One region of the Rhizobium sp. NPDC090279 genome, then DNA from elsewhere that is predicted to be linked to it. Evidence: riboswitches for the same ligand, from Rfam matches in the RefSeq annotation. Region 1 holds a riboswitch; the other holds the start of a gene.
What was found. A riboswitch is a leader RNA that binds a small molecule or an ion and turns the genes downstream of it on or off. The one in region 1 is predicted to bind cobalamin.
Positions count from the first base shown of each region.

Region 1 (4,719 bases):
GGACTTGGCTACGGCATTCTGGGGCTTTCCGGCGGCGCCTTCCTCGGCGCGGTCGTCGCCTTCCTGCTTGTCGGTCTGCTTGCGGCTGGCGTCGGCGGCACGAGCGAGCGCATCATTCTCTGCGGCGTCGCCGGCTCGCAGCTTTTCAACGCGCTCACCTCCTACATCGTCACCACCTCGGCCAACGCCGAACAGGCAAGGGGCGTCATGTTCTGGCTGCTCGGCTCGTTGAGCGGCGTGCGCTGGCCGGATGTCTATCTTTCAGGGCCGGTCGCCATTGTCGGCTTTGCCATTTGCATGGCACATGTCCGCGTGCTCGACGCCTTCATCTTCGGCACGGACGCGGCTGCCTCGCTTGGCATTGCGGTCAGACGCGCGCAGATCGTTCTGCTCGGGGTGACGGCGTTCATGACGGCAGCGGTCGTCAGCATCGTCGGTTCCATCGGCTTTGTCGGATTGGTCATCCCGCACGCCGCCCGTTTCGCGGTGGGGCCGAGCCATGATCGGCTGCTGCCGGCTGCGGCCCTGGCCGGCGCCATCTTCATGGTCGGCGCCGATATCGTTTCGCGGGTCATCATCCCCCAGCAGATTCTGCCGATCGGTGTGGTTACTGCCCTTTTCGGGGCTCCGGCCTTTGCCATCATTCTCTATCGCGCCCGGAGGACGGCATGAGCATCGCTGTGGATACGGTGACCTTCGCGGCCGGCAATACTCTGATCGTCAACGGTGTCAGCCTGGCGGTGGAAAAGGGCAAGGTCCTTGGCCTTCTCGGGCCGAACGGTTCCGGGAAATCCAGCCTGCTGCGGCTGATCTGCCGGTTGAGGAAGGTCAGAAGCGGCGTCATCCGGCTTGGCGGCAGCGATATCACCTCCATCTCGCGTGGCGATATCGCTCGCCGCATCGCGCTTGTCGAACAGCAGGCGACGACCGATACCCAGGTGACCGTGATGGATGTCGTGCGTCTCGGCCGCACGCCGCATCGCGGTCCGCTGTCAGCCTGGAGCGCTCACGACGATACGGCGGTTTCGGATGCGCTTGCGCGCGTCGGCATGCAGGGTCGTGCCGGGCAGCTGTGGCAGACCCTTTCCGGTGGCGAGCGGCAGCGCGTCCATATCGCGAGAGCTCTTGCCCAGACCCCGAGCGAACTGCTGCTCGATGAGCCGACGAACCATCTCGATATCCAGCATCAGCTCGATATTCTCGGCCTGGTCTCCAAGCTCGATGTGACCTCGATCGTCGCGCTGCACGATCTCAATCTGGCAGCGATGTTCTGCGACAGCCTTGCCGTGTTGCAGAAGGGCGAGGTTGTCGCGGCCGGGCCGCCGGAAGAGGTATTGACGCAGGAATTGATCGAGCGGGTTTTCGGCGTGCGTGCGCATGTGCAGAAGTCCTCGGTCCATGGCCGCTGCAATATTCAATACATGGCGGGCTGAACCCATGGATGGCGCCAATTTCGATCTCAAGGAAGAGATCCGGGATTATTGGTCGAAGCGCTCCGAGACCTTTGATCTCGCATTCGGCCATAAAATTGCGCCCGGGCCGGAGGCTGACGCCTGGCAGGAGCCGATCCGCGCCGCGCTTGGCCCTCGGCCGAAGCGCGTGCTGGAACTTGCCTGCGGAACAGGGGAGGTAACGCGCCTGATCCACGATCTCGGCCATGAGGTGACTGCACTGGATTTCTCCGAGGCGATGCTTGCCGTCGCACGTAGGAAGCACGCGGGCAAGCCGCGCCTCCGGTTCTTGTTCGCCGATGCCGAACAGACGATGGAGCCGGATGAGACCTATGATGCCATCGTCTGCCGTCATCTGGTCTGGACGCTGACGCGGCCGGAGGAAACTCTCAAGGAATGGTTTCGGCTGCTGAAGCCCGGCGGGCGCCTGGTGATCTTCGATGGCGATTGGGCAAAGCCGAAGCCGGGCGGCCAGATCGCGACACGGTTGATCGCGCTGATCGACCGTTTGATTGGCGCAGACAAGAACTATGACGGAGCTCTCAGCAGCCGCCACGCGCGCATCATGGAAGCGCTGCCTTTCGGCGCCGGATTGCGCGCGGATGCGCTGGCCCCGCTTCTAAAGGCTGCCGGCTTTGCCGACATTCAGTTGCAATCGCATGCGCCCATCGCGAAAGCGCAGCGGAAGAATGCGAATTTGAGAAACAAGCTGCGGACCTTCGTCTATCGCCGCTTCATCCTCGTCTGCTCGCGCTTATTGACCTAATCAAATAAACATATAAAGATTTGTTTATATCTATTGACTTTGCCGCGCCATTGGTGAGAATTCACCCGTCATGGTTCTCTGGGATGGTTTGACCGTCTCAGGGCTAAGAGGGAATACGGTGCGCCGACATGTCGGCTATGCCGGAGCTGCCCCCGCAACTGTAAGCGGCGAGCCACTGTCCATAATGTCACTGAGGCGATGAGCCTTGGGAAGACGGACAGAGGCGCCGACCCGCAAGCCAGGAGACCTGCCAGGACAAAATAACGTCCACGGGCGGGGTGTCCCGGTGGTTGCTGCGACGGTCTTGAAGGACCGTTTTCGCACGCGTCCGCTTTACCCATGCCCCCACAAACCAATGGGGTATGACAGTGTCACAGAACAGCATTCCAGTTGCATCGCTCGGCTTTCCAAGGATCGGCCGCCACCGCGAACTCAAGTTCGCGCTCGAAGGCTTTTGGTCCGGAAAAATCCCTGAAAACGAGCTCATCGAAACGGCCAGGAGGCTCCGGGCCGAAAACTGGTCGCTCCAGCGCGACAAGGGGATCACGCGCATCCCTTCCAACGACTTCTCCTTCTATGATCACGTGCTCGATACGGCCGTGATGGTCGGCGCGGTTCCGTCCGTCTACGGCTGGAAGGGCGGGGATGTCTCGCTGTCGGCCTATTTCGCCATGGCGCGCGGCAGCCAGGGCGACGGCCACGCCGATTGCGGCCATGTGCATCAAGGCCACGGCGTCCCGGCGCTTGAGATGACCAAGTGGTTCGACACGAACTATCACTACATGGTGCCGGAAGTCTCCGAGGATCAGGAATTCAGCCTGACGTCGCAGAAGCCGGTCGACCATTTCCTGGAGGCAAAGGCGCTCGGCATCCACACGCGTCCGATCATCCTCGGTCCCGTCACCTTCCTAAAGCTCGCCAAGGCTCGCCCGGCAACCTTCAAGCCGCTGGACCTGCTGGCGAAACTCCTTCCTGTTTACGCGGAATTGCTGCGTCGTCTCGCCGCTGCCGGCGCCGATTGGGTTGAGATCGATGAGCCGATCGCCGTCCTCGATTTGACCGAGGGCGAGCGTCATGCCTTCTCCGTTGCCTATAAGGTGCTGACGAAGGCCGTGCCGGGCCTGAAGATCATGCTAGCGACCTATTTCGGCGGTCTTTCGGGCAATCTTGCCGCCGTTGCCGACCTGCCGGTCGCCGGTCTGCATGTCGATCTGGTCCGGGCTCCGGAGCAGCTCGACGATGTTTCGAAAGCCGTCCGCAAGGGGCAGGTCCTGTCGCTTGGCGTCATTGATGGGCGCAATATCTGGAGGGCGGATCTTGCCTCGATCATCAACCGACTGCAGCCGATCGTCACTGCCCGCGGTATCGAGGGCGTCGAAGTGGCGCCGTCGTGCTCGCTGCTGCATGTTCCGATCGATCTCGAGCTTGAGACGGCTCTCGATGCCGATCTGACGAGCTGGCTGGCATTCGCTACCCAGAAGCTTTCCGAGCTTTCGGTGCTGGGTCGTGGCCTTGCCGAAGGAAAAGCTGCTGTATCGGCCGAGGTCGAGGCAGCATCGAAGGCTATCGCCGCCCGCGCCGCTTCTCCGAAGGTCACCGATCCGCTGGTGCAGGGCCGCATCGCGGGCATCGATGCCGGCATGAAACGGCGTAACAGCGCCTTTGCGGAGCGTCGTGCGCTTCAGGCCGGTGCCATCCGGCTGCCGCTCTTCCCCACGACGACGATCGGCTCCTTCCCGCAGACGCCGGAGGTCCGCAAGGCCCGCTCGGCCCATGCCAAGGGCACGCTGAGCTATGTCGATTACGAGGCCTTCCTGCGCAAGGAAACGGAGGCGACCATCCGCTGGCAGGAGGAAATCGGCCTCGACGTGCTTGTGCACGGCGAATTCGAGCGTAACGACATGGTGCAGTATTTCGGCGAGCAGCTTTCCGGCTTCGCCTTCACCCAGCACGCCTGGGTGCAGAGCTACGGCTCGCGCTACGTTCGTCCGCCGATCATCTTCGGTGATGTTTTCAGGCCGAATCCGATGACCGTTCGCTGGTGGGATTATTCCCAGTCGCTGACGCAAAAGCCGGTAAAGGGCATGCTGACGGGGCCGGTCACGATCCTCAACTGGTCCTTCGTTCGCGACGATCTCCCGCGCGGCGAAACGTGCCGGCAGATTGCCTTGGCGATCCGCGACGAGGTCGTCGATCTGGAGAAGGCAGGTGCGAAAATGATCCAGATCGATGAAGCGGCTCTTCGCGAGGGTCTGCCGCTGCGTCACAAGGACCGAAAGGCCTATCTGGAGTGGGCGGTCGAATGCTTCCGCCTTTGCTCCAGCGGTGTTGCGGACGAAACCCAGGTCCATACGCATATGTGCTACTCGGAGTTCAACGATATCATCGTCGCCATCGCCGCGATGGATGCCGATGTCATCTCCATCGAGACATCGAGATCGAAGATGGAGCTGCTCGATGCCTTCCGGAACTTCAAATATCCGAACGAGATCGGCCCCGGCG
Region 1 is NZ_JBIVYI010000001.1:254,650-259,368, reverse strand. It holds gene ACIQWP_RS01195 (FecCD family ABC transporter permease) at 1-672, shown strand, start outside; gene ACIQWP_RS01190 (ABC transporter ATP-binding protein) at 669-1,433, shown strand; gene ACIQWP_RS01185 (class I SAM-dependent methyltransferase) at 1,438-2,217, shown strand; cobalamin riboswitch at 2,272-2,487, shown strand; gene metE (5-methyltetrahydropteroyltriglutamate--homocysteine S-methyltransferase) at 2,580-4,719, shown strand, end outside.

Region 2 (4,719 bases), on a different contig from region 1:
ACGATGGATTTCGCCCCGACGTTCCAGATGGGCCATCCGATCGCCTTCGATTTTGCCGCAAAGCTTGCCGCGCACGCGCCGGGCGGGCCTGAGGCCGGGCTCGACCGTGTGTTTTTCACCGGTTCAGGCTCCGAATCCGTGGACACCGCACTGAAGATCGCCATCGCCTATCAGCGGGCCATCGGGCAGGGCACCCGCACCCGCATCATCGGCCGGGAAAAGGGCTATCACGGCGTCGGCTTCGGCGGCATTTCCGTCGGCGGCCTTGTCAACAACCGCCGCATGTTCCCGCAGATCCCCGCCGATCACATGCGCCACACGCTCGATGTCGAGCGCAACGCCTTCAGCAAGGGGCTGCCGGCTCACGGTATCGAGCTTGCCGAAGATCTGGAGCGGCTGGTGGCGCTGCATGGCGCTGAAACGATCGCTGCCGTCATCGTCGAGCCGATGTCCGGTTCGGCCGGCGTCATCCTGCCGCCGAAAGGCTATCTCGAACGGCTGCGGGCGATCGCCGACAAATACGGCATCCTGTTGATCTTCGACGAGGTGATCACCGGCTTCGGCCGACTGGGGACGCCATTTGCGACCGAGTATTTCGGTGTCGTTCCCGACCTCGTGACGACAGCAAAAGGCATCACCAACGGCACCATACCGATGGGTGCGGTCTTCTCCAGCCGCAAGGTCTATGATGGCCTGATGAACGGTCCGGAAAACCAGATCGAGCTCTTCCACGGCTATACCTATTCAGGTCATCCGGTCGCCTGCGCCGCCGGTCTCGCAACCATGGAAATCTATGAGGAGGAAGGCCTTCTCAGCCGCGCGAGCGAGCTGGCGGAAGACTGGCAGAAGGCGCTGCATTCGCTGAAAGGCCTGCCGCATGTGGTCGATATCCGCAATCTCGGCCTCGTCGGCGCCATCGAACTCGCGCCGCGCGACGGCGCTCCCGGCACCCGCGCCTACGACGTCTTCGTCGATTGTTTCCAGAAGGGGCTGCTGATCCGTGTCACGGGCGATATCATCGCGCTGTCACCGCCGCTCATCATCGAGCGCGCCGAGATCGAAACGCTCGTCTCCATGCTCGGCGATGCACTGAAGCGGGCTGCCTGATAATCTCTGAGCCTGGCCGGCGCTAATGGCGCCGGCCAAGTCACGATTCGTGAAGCGCTGCGGTTGCTGCCATGCTGTGCCGCCATATGATCGCTGGCAGCGGTTTGCCATATGAAGTGAAAAAAACCGATGTCGTCCAGCAAGATGCCGATGTCGTTTTCTTAGGCGCGCCACGTCGCTTGCCGTGATCTTCTGGATACGTTCAAGGTGCCATCGGGAAATGCCCTGATGGATAATTGGGAAACCGGTCTTAGGCCGGTGCTGCCCCCGCAACGGTAGCGGACCGAATGTCTCGATTGATGCCACTGGCAAATGGGCCGGGAAGGTGTCGGGATGTCCGAACGGACAGGTCTGAAGCCCGGAAACCAGCCTTGACGGCAGGCTCGACTGATCGCGGTGGGCGATCGAGAGACGAATGCGGGTGTCTTGAGATCACCCCGTTCCAATCTCGCAGCTCCATGTTCAGTCACGCATGCGCCGGTCGGAATGCCGCTGAAGCTGCGGCTGACGTGACCGATTTTGCTGCTGTTCTGCCCGTTGAGGAGCGGGCCGATCCGAAGAGGCCCGAAATCTCGGGCTGTCATGATCAAGCGTTCAACCAAGGAGGAGATGGCATGACTGGGAACAGAGGCGTCGTCTATATGCGACCCGGCAAGGTCGAGGTTCGCGATATCGACGATCCGAAACTGGAGGCGCCGGATGGCCGCCGCATCGAGCATGGCGTGATCCTGAAGGTGATCTCCACGAATATCTGCGGCTCCGATCAGCACATGGTGCGCGGCCGCACGACAGCGATGCCGGGCCTCGTGCTTGGGCACGAGATCACCGGACAGGTCATCGAGAAGGGCATCGACGTCGAGATGCTTGATGTCGGCGACATCGTCTCGGTTCCGTTCAATGTCGCTTGCGGCCGCTGCCGTTGCTGCAAGTCGCAAGACACCGGCGTTTGCCTGACGGTGAACCCGTCGCGCGCCGGCGGCGCTTACGGCTATGTCGACATGGGCGGCTGGATCGGCGGCCAGGCGCGCTACGTCATGATACCCTACGCGGATTTCAACCTGCTGAAATTCCCCGACCGCGACAAGGCCATGGCGAAGATCCGCGATCTCACCATGCTCTCGGACATTCTGCCAACCGGCTTTCATGGCGCCGTTCGCGCAGGCGTCGGCGTGGGTTCGACCGTCTATGTCGCAGGTGCCGGCCCCGTCGGCATGGCGGCTGCAGCTTCCGCTCGTATTCTCGGTGCCGCCGTCGTCATGATCGGCGATTTCAACAAGGATCGCCTTGCGCATGCCGCCAAGGTCGGTTTCGAGCCCATAGATCTCTCCAAGAGCGATCGTCTCGGCGACATGATCGCCGAGGTCGTCGGCACGAATGAAGTCGATAGCGCGATCGATGCTGTTGGCTTCGAAGCCCGAGGGCATTCGGGCGGCGAGCAGCCGGCAATCGTGCTCAATCAGATGATGGAGATCACCCGCGCGGCCGGTTCGATCGGCATTCCCGGACTATATGTGACGGAAGATCCTGGCGCCGCGGATAATGCAGCCAAGCAGGGCAGTCTGTCGTTACGTTTCGGCCTCGGCTGGGCGAAGGCGCAATCCTTCCATACGGGTCAGACGCCGGTGCTCAAGTACAATCGGCAGCTCATGCAGGCGATCCTGCATGACAGGCTGCCCATTGCCGATATCGTCAACGCCAAGATCATCTCGCTCGAAGATGCGGCACAAGGATATGAAAGCTTCGATCAGGGCGCTGCAACGAAATTCGTGCTTGATCCGCATGGCGAGTTGCTGAAGGCGGCATAGAGAAGAAGAAAAACTCACGGGATCATGCGGCGATCTCAAGACGAAGATAGGTCGGGAGTGGAGGTTGATATCTCCGCTCCCGATGTCGTATCGGCGAACGGTTATGAGTTTGCCGGACAACAAAACGGCAACAAAAGCCGGCGTTGACATCAGGTAGCCCATGAATACGTCTGCAATCTTTTGCACTGCCATGGAGTACTTCAGGCAAGTATGCACCGCAGCACTGGCCTGTCGATATTCCAGATCTTGGTGAGAGGCGGTCGATTATGAAGGGGGAAGTAGCGAAATTCACGCCTTTTGAGCTCCACGAGCGGCAATGACGCCGCTGTAATGGCCAATTATCGATAATAATAACGGATTATGTTGCCATTATACATCTATCCTTTACATATATGCGGGCATCCCTGTGGAGGAGCTCCGTCATTGCTTCCTAGTCAATGGCGGCTTGGCAAGGAACGCTAACCTGAAGAGATCGGACCAATGGCAAACTTTCTTGAGAAATGGACTTCAAAGAAGGCTGATAAGCCGAAGGCTGGCGCGCGGAATGTTATTGATACATTTCGTGCTCGAGTAGCAGAACAGAAGGCATATCTGGAGGAGTACGAGCGTGACGCGGCCGGCTTCAGGAAGTGGCGCTCCACTTGGTTCCAGCGTGTGCCCGGCGGCTTCGGCGTGACGGTCGGTCGCGACTCCGTCAACGCTGGTCGTGGATTGAACTATGTCGTTGTTGACACCGTCAAGGATGTGGCAGAGTTTCTCGATGATCTCGCCCATCACGCGGAGCATGATACCGGCTTCCGGCAGGCTCTTGAGCAGAACCGCCAGCGTCGCGTTGCGCTTCTGAATGCAGCAAAGACCGGAGGCAAGGCACCCGCCTCGAAGACCAAGGCGAAGGCTGCCAAGCCCGCCGCAGCGGCAAAGTCGGCCGTCGTCAAGCCTGCCGCTGCCAAGGCTGCTGTCGCCAAGGCTGCACCGAAGGCTACTCGGGCGAAGGCTGCTTCTGCTGCTGCCGCTCCCGCACCAGCTGCTGCAGAAGCAGCAAAGCCGAAGCGCACGCGTAAGACCAAGGCTGCTGGCGCAGCCGAATAAGACAAGGAAGCCCGCCTCACACGGGCTTCACTTTGTCTTGGTTCTGCAGCAGATGCAGCACAAGCGATAGCTCGATCGCGTATTCGTTTGCGGTTAACCGCAACGGACGAACAGCCTTTATGTCGCCAAGAATGGATGACTGGAAAGCCCCCATGAGACGGCGGCGTATCAAGGCAGTCGATACGCCGCCATCATGCCTCATGTCGTTTGATGCAGTTCAGCGGCCAGGAAGGGACCGCTGGATCGTGATCAAGGTAGACTTGGCTCTGACCATTACGCATACTGCAGCTATGCAAGGCTCGACTTGAAGAAGGAGGCGAGCTTGGTGATGGCAAGCGACACATATTCGTCTCTGTCGTAAAGATCGACATGGCTGGCACATTCGATCCAGAACGCTTTCTTGGGTTCGCGCGCAGCCATATATGCCTCGCTCGCCATCCATGACGTCACAGCCTCGGTGCCAATGATGAACAGAAGCGGGCGCGAGGAGATCCAGTGGATGAACCGAAATACATCGAAGCGCTGGCGCGCATGGCTGGCATGAGCGTGAGTACCTTCCATCGTCACTTTCTTGGCGTCACGTCGCTGACGCCGATCCAGTATCAGAAGCAGCTTCGCCTGTAGACGACGCGCTCCCGCCTGATGTCAGCAGCGGAAGACGTCGCCGAAGTCGCCTTTGCCGTTGGCTATGACAGCCCTTCGCAGTTCAGCCGCGAAT
Region 2 is NZ_JBIVYI010000006.1:492,433-497,151, reverse strand. It holds gene ACIQWP_RS18055 (aspartate aminotransferase family protein) at 1-1,107, shown strand, start outside; cobalamin riboswitch at 1,296-1,496, shown strand; gene fdhA (formaldehyde dehydrogenase, glutathione-independent) at 1,722-2,912, shown strand; gene ACIQWP_RS18045 (hypothetical protein) at 3,393-4,001, shown strand; gene ACIQWP_RS18040 (hypothetical protein) at 4,290-4,421, opposite strand; gene ACIQWP_RS18035 (hypothetical protein) at 4,497-4,625, shown strand; gene ACIQWP_RS18030 (helix-turn-helix domain-containing protein) at 4,644-4,719, shown strand, end outside.
Region 2: another riboswitch for cobalamin. It lies ahead of fdhA (formaldehyde dehydrogenase, glutathione-independent); the one in region 1 lies ahead of metE (5-methyltetrahydropteroyltriglutamate--homocysteine S-methyltransferase).